One region of the Aureibacillus halotolerans genome, then DNA from elsewhere that is predicted to be linked to it. Evidence: riboswitches for the same ligand, from Rfam matches in the RefSeq annotation. Region 1 holds a riboswitch; the other holds the start of a gene.
The links. Region 1 has a riboswitch for FMN ahead of ribD (bifunctional diaminohydroxyphosphoribosylaminopyrimidine deaminase/5-amino-6-(5-phosphoribosylamino)uracil reductase RibD). Riboswitches for the same ligand answer to the same signal wherever they lie in the genome.
Positions count from the first base shown of each region.

Region 1 (3,210 bases):
CCGTCATCGGCTGAAAATGTAGTCGATTCGCAATCGATTCATGCACCGGCAAGCAGATCAGACCTCGGCCTTCCTTAGCCATAAAATTAATAGTCTCCGGAGTGATGTGGCTGGCAAGTGCAACAAAATCGCCCTCATTTTCACGTGTCTCGTCATCACAAACAATAATTACTTTGCCTTGTTGTAATTCTCTTACCGCCTCTTCAACAGTACAAAACATGCTGGTTCCTCCTACGCTTCTATTTCTACTTCTTTATGTGTTACGGGAAACTGCAGCAATTTTTCGGTATACTTCATCAGCATGTCTGCTTCAATATTGACGCTGTCTCCTCGTTTTTTTCGTCCAAGGACCGTGTACTCCGACGTATGAGGAATGAGTGAGAGCAGAATAGTCGTGTCGTCTGCCCCAAATAAGGTGAGACTAGTGCCGTCAATCGCGACCGATCCTTTTAAGGCCATATACTTTGCCAAATCATCAGGCAAAGCAATCTTGACGTAGGTGGCATTTGATTCTGGAGTCACATCAACAATTGTACCGACACCATCAACGTGTCCACTAACAAAATGACCTCCAAAACGCCCTTTGGCACTCATGGCCCTTTCTAAATTAACATGAGCTCCTGAAACTAGAGCTCCTATCGTTGTCGCTTTTAGGGTCTCAGGCATAACATCAACAGTAAATGACGTGTCCATTATCTCAATGACAGTTAAACAAACACCGTTAACTGAAATGCTGTCTCCTAACTCCGTTTCTGTGAGCACCGTATTCGCAGCGATTGTGAGTGAGCAGCTGTGCGTCTCTTTTGTAAGGTGAAGCACGTGACCAATTTCTTCAATGATGCCTGTAAACAATGGAACTCCTCCTTTTAGGTTAGACCATATTTTAGAATGACTCCAACACGATTTTTAAGTCCTCGCCAATTTGCTCTGTCTGCTTAAAGTGAAGCCTCGTTGTGTTTGCTAACGAATCTATGCCTTTACCACCAAAGCTAGACAAGGCGTTGTCTCCGCCGAGCAGCATTGGAGCTAGATAGGCGACCACACGTTGATAATTACCTGACGTTAAGAAACTTCCGAGGACGCGTGCTCCCCCTTCCACATAAAGCGAAGTGATGCCATATTCATATAGCAAAGGCAACCATACATCAAGCTGATGTGGATCGGTCTTGATCACCCGAATTCCTAACGCTTCCAATGTGTTGACCTTCTCATCTGAGACATCTCTGTTTGTCAGCACCCACGTTGGCGCCATTTGATCTGTGACGATCGTCGCATTTATTGGCAGCTTTAAGTGACTGTCCAAAACAATTCGAGTTGGTGTTTTTGTCCCAACCCCTCTCGTTGTCAGCGCTGGTTGATCGGCTAACACCGTTTGAATGCCAACGAGGATGCCATCGTGGAGAGAGCGTTCCTTCCAGCCGTCACGACGTGCTCGTTCCCCAGTAATCCACTGGCTCTCCCCCATTGCCGTGGCAATCTTGCCATCGAGGCTTGCTGCAAACTTAAGCGTAGTATAAGGTTTTTTTGCAGAGATATGATGCATAAACATTCGATTTAATTGGGTGGCCTCTTTCTCGAGCACCCCTGTTTCCACACTTACTCCAGCCCTCTTAAGCCATGTCACACCTTTCCCAGCTACAAGCGGATTTGAATCCATGCTAGCAATCACAACACGCGCTACACCAGCCTTAATAATCGCTTCACAGCACGGTGGCGTCCGCCCAGTATGGCTGCAAGGCTCAAGCGTCACGTATATGGTTGCGCCGTTCGCATCCTCGCCAGCCATTTGAAGCGCATTGACTTCAGCATGTGCACGACCGGCTCGTAAATGAGCACCCGTTCCTACGATTGAATTGTCTTTAACGACAACACAGCCGACTAGAGGGTTCGGTGACGTCTGCCCTGTCGCCATAGCAGCCATTTGCAACGCAATCGTCATAAAGTGTTCATCGTTCATTGATTTCACCTCAATTCAAATAAAAAAAACGCCTACAAACCTAATCGGTTCGGGGCGTTGGATTTCGCATCGAAAATAAAGCATACACATCCTGTGCGTGCTGTACGAAGCAATAAAAGCGTAGCATAAAGAAGCCTTTCTCAGGCGCTAAACGCTTTTGCATAACCTTCTCCCATCCAGACTTTCACTGTCGGTCCCAGAATTTCACCAGGTCCACCGCAACACACTTACGTGCGTTACGGGTCACGGACTGAGGATACAACTAAATGTCAGATCCATCACCGCCGGTAGGGAATTTCACCCTGCCCCGAAGGTTTATTCAATTGTTTGGTTTGTCCGAATTACTTCGGCATTAGGAACAAAATATAGATAGCTCCCCACAACATTGAGCCAAGGAGAAGCACTAAAAACAAAGTAATGTTTTTCTTACGCATCTCCATCAACAGTCACTGTCGCCATTTTATCGCCGTTTTCCATTGCCAATGCTGCATCAAGACCTTCTGTCACTTGACCAAAAATGGTATGAACCCCATCCAAATGTGGCTGAGCCTCATGCACGATAAAAAACTGACAGCTTCCAGTGTCTTTGCCCGCGTGAGCCATTGAAAGTGCGCCGGGAACATGCTTATGAACATTATTTTCAGCTTCACATGCGATCGTGTAGCCCGCATCTCCTGTGCCTGTACCAAGTGGGCATCCCCCTTGTGATACAAAACCTGGAATAACACGGTGGAACGTCAATCCATCGTAAAAACCTTTTTTAATCAATGATTCAAAGTTTTCGACTGTTTTCGGTGCCTCTTCTGGATAAAGCTCAATCGTAAGTTTTTTACCGTTCTCTAGTGTCATCGTTACTGTTTTTGCCATAAGTATCTCTCCTATCAAATCGTTGTTTCTGTTTTTTTGTAATTGCGCAGTGTGAGGTCAAATTGTGTCAAGTCCTCATAGGTTTCTCTTCGTATGGCAGTAAACGCTTCTCCATTTTCGATAAATACAACAGCTGGACGTGGGTTGCGGTTGTAATGGTTTGCCATTGAATAACCATAGGCTCCTGTGCTCGGAACGGCAAGAATATCGCCAGCACTTGATTGCGGCAATGCCACGTCCCATATGAGCATATCGCCTGTTTCACAGCACTTCCCCGCGATTGACACCGTTTCATCCGCTCCGGCATTTGGTCTCTCTGCAAGAGCTGCATCGTATTTTGCCTGGTAAAGAGCAGGGCGTAAATTATCACTCATGCCCCCATCCAC
Region 1 covers NZ_SNYJ01000003.1:160,086-163,295, forward strand. The annotation lists gene EV213_RS05270 (bifunctional 3,4-dihydroxy-2-butanone-4-phosphate synthase/GTP cyclohydrolase II) at 1-220, opposite strand, end outside; gene ribE (riboflavin synthase) at 232-852, opposite strand; gene ribD (bifunctional diaminohydroxyphosphoribosylaminopyrimidine deaminase/5-amino-6-(5-phosphoribosylamino)uracil reductase RibD) at 884-1,957, opposite strand; FMN riboswitch at 2,118-2,276, opposite strand; gene EV213_RS05285 (peptidylprolyl isomerase) at 2,384-2,824, opposite strand; gene lysA (diaminopimelate decarboxylase) at 2,839-3,210, opposite strand, start outside.

Region 2 (3,210 bases), on a different contig from region 1:
AAGGAGATACCTTGTTATTGAAAAATTGTTACAGGCACAAAAACAATAAAAAAGAATCATCGCTTCCTCGATGGGAATGATGATTCTGATGTTTGCATTTGTACATGACGCCTTTTTTCGTTTTTGTCTTCCGAGTTGTCAAATCCGCAGCTGCATAAGGGCTTCGATTTAATTCAGGATCTCTTCTCCCCTCTCTAATTCGCTTGCTGCGCACTTTTTTCGCTTTCGATCGGGCCATTCTATTTCTCTCCTTCATGTTAGTTCTTGTTTTCATAAAAAACGAGCCGATTGTACGCGGGATCAGTAACCGTGCATTCCTTCCCTCCGGCTGGTCCATCCTCTAATCCCGGACGCGCGAAAGAGGCTTGCTGCGCCAAAAGTTGTTTCTGAAACGTTTCTATATTACCGACCTCAATGCGCAACGCTGCTCCTGGAGAGGAATCACCATAATGCTCACTTAAATGAAGAATACACTTGTCTTTTGAGACTTGCATATACAACGGAAAATCCTCTTCAAAGCGATGTGTCCAATCAACTGTAAAACCAAGAAAATCACAATAAAAATGTTTCGTTAGCTCTTCATCAAAAAAACGAAGAATTGGTATTGGAGCATTCATTGCATCAACCTCCTTTTCGTCAGTATACCATATGTTGATTCTATCGAATGATGCATCTATCCGCTATACTATAGGTAGAAAAATGTTCATTGGCATAGCTTCATTGGTTTTCTATTTCTTAGGGAGACGAAGGACACTGCTAAATAACGTCATTACAAAAATTGCATTGCTAAAAATAATCGTATGCGCTTTCATTGTCTCTCCGTCTTGAATCTCCATCTTTTCAGCATGTTTAATCCTGAGCAACCCACTAGACAAAATGAAAAAAGGCGCATATAGTAAGCATTAAGCTAACAAATAAACTAAATTTAATTGAATATGGATCTTCGGGGCAGGTGCAACTCCTGACCGGCGGTGAAAGCCCGCGACTCCTTATTGATGACGTCAGTAAGGACTGATCTGGTGAGATTCCAGAGCCGACGGTTAAAGTCCGGATGGGAGAAGATCACAATAAACATGGGCTATAATTTCAAAAAATTATGTGCACACGTTTATTTGATCACCCCTGTTTCCCGTGGAACAGGGGTGATTTGATTTTCGACGAGATCGTATTCAGCCGAAAGGGTTGAAGACATCATGCAACAACGGAATCACACATTTTGGCTCATTGTGATTGGCGCAGCATTTTGGGGCGCAACACCTGTTTTCCGGATGCTATTGCTGGATTCAATGACATCCACACAAATTGTTCTCATTGAACACATCGTGCTCGCACTCGTTACAGCACCTATTTTATACGCACACCGTCACGAGCTTGCTAGCTTAAATTGGCGTGATGTTGGCGCCCTCTTATTTATTTCCTGGGGTGGGTCAGCTGTTGCCTCGTTGCTCTTTACGCAAGGTCTTACCTACGGGGATATGAATGCCGTATTGCTGCTTCAAAAGGTCCAACCGATTGCGGCTATCCTTCTGGCACGTGTGTTGTTAAAGGAAAAGCTTCCTAAGCAATTTTCGTTTTTGTTTCCACTCGCTCTTGTAGGGACCTATTTCTTAACGTTTGGATTTTCTTTCCCTCTCAATGGTTGGGGAGAGGTTATAAATGTCGGAAGCTTATATTCTCTTGGCGCAGCCGTCTTATGGGGCGGTGCGACAGTGATGGGGCGTATTTTACTTAAAAAATTACAGTTTGAAACGGTCACCTCTTTACGCTTTCTTCTCGCTCTGCCCATGCTCGTATTGCTGTACAGCATTTCTCGGGATGCCTGGACGCTCCCTACTGAAGCGACTGCGCTCACAATGATTGCCGTCAATCTGCTTATTTCGGCATTGCTCCCAGGTCTCTTAAGCATGATGCTCTACTACAAAGGACTAGGGACAATGAAAGCATCAACGGCAACGCTGGCAGAACTCAGCTTTCCAATGACAGGCCTTCTCGTCAACTGGCTCGTTTTCCAACAAGAAGTGACCTTTGCTCAGATGATTGGTTTTCTTCTTATATGGATCGCTTTGTTCCTCATCTCTAGGCAAAAGGATGCTGCTTCGCCCGTTCAGAATGGTACAGTATCGTCTATTCCTGCATCACCGACTAGGTAAGAGATTGTCTTATCAAATCAAGTCTACACGTACAGCTTTCGAGTGCATATCGGAAGCAAACTCTTGGAAATGGCCAAAAGCGGATGCCCTCTAAATGCATCCGCTTTTTTATTAAAGCACGGTATGAGGATTCGCTGACAAAGCTTGGCTCGAGCATTGTTTTCGAAAATCGCTAGGGGATTTTCCCATTGCCTTTTTGAATGCACGGTTAAACGAAATATAATTGACATAGCCCACCTTCGAGCTGATGTCCTGAATCGTTTCGTTCGTTGTGAGCATAAGACGTTTTGCTTCATCCATGCGAAGTCTCGTCAGAAAATCAAGGAACTTCTCACCCGTCCCCTCCTTAAAACGCTGGCTGACATATTTGCTATTCATTTGAAAGACATCACTTAACATTGCTAACGAAATGTCTGGATTTGCATAATGGGTTTCAATGTATCGCTTCATGCACAGAACGACATTTAGTTGCTGCTGTTCATTGTTGTCGTTCTTTAGTGCATCATGGAGCTCATGCAAAATCGTTCTTCCTTCAGCTTCCAATTCCTCAATCGTCTCAAACCGATGACTCAACAAACGGAGCGCTTGATACGTTTTCCGCCAAGCTGAAGATCCCTTCCAATGCGTAATATTCTGGTCTGCATATTGGAGCATGTAATCAAAAAGCTGAACAATATCAGAACGCATCAAACCGCACTGTTTCATCTTTTCAAACCATTGCTTCCATGCGGCCTCCCATGCCGTGTTCAGTTCTCCAAAGTCGCGAACCATACGCGACACATCTCTCAACATTGGATACACATCGTTCGATGATGGAGAATGGCATTCGTTATGAACCAACAGCTGGTTACTGCCTTTTACTGCTTTATACTCAAGGGCAGTGATTGCTGATCTTGCCGATGTAACCACATCTTTCCACGCTGTCTTTACATCTCCTAATCCGATGGACACCGTTGTTTCAACGTGTTCCTCGACCCATAACCGATAAGCGGAAATCCACTTTTTTATTGACCTGATCTCTATCTCGTCACCCCAAAGTACAACAAATAGTCGCTTCTCT
Region 2 covers NZ_SNYJ01000001.1:436,854-440,063, forward strand. The annotation lists gene EV213_RS01920 (hypothetical protein) at 29-238, opposite strand; gene EV213_RS01925 (glyoxalase superfamily protein) at 258-617, opposite strand; FMN riboswitch at 936-1,067, shown strand; gene EV213_RS01930 (DMT family transporter) at 1,194-2,150, shown strand; gene EV213_RS01935 (helix-turn-helix domain-containing protein) at 2,262-3,210, opposite strand, start outside.
Region 2: another riboswitch for FMN. It lies ahead of EV213_RS01930 (DMT family transporter); the one in region 1 lies ahead of ribD (bifunctional diaminohydroxyphosphoribosylaminopyrimidine deaminase/5-amino-6-(5-phosphoribosylamino)uracil reductase RibD).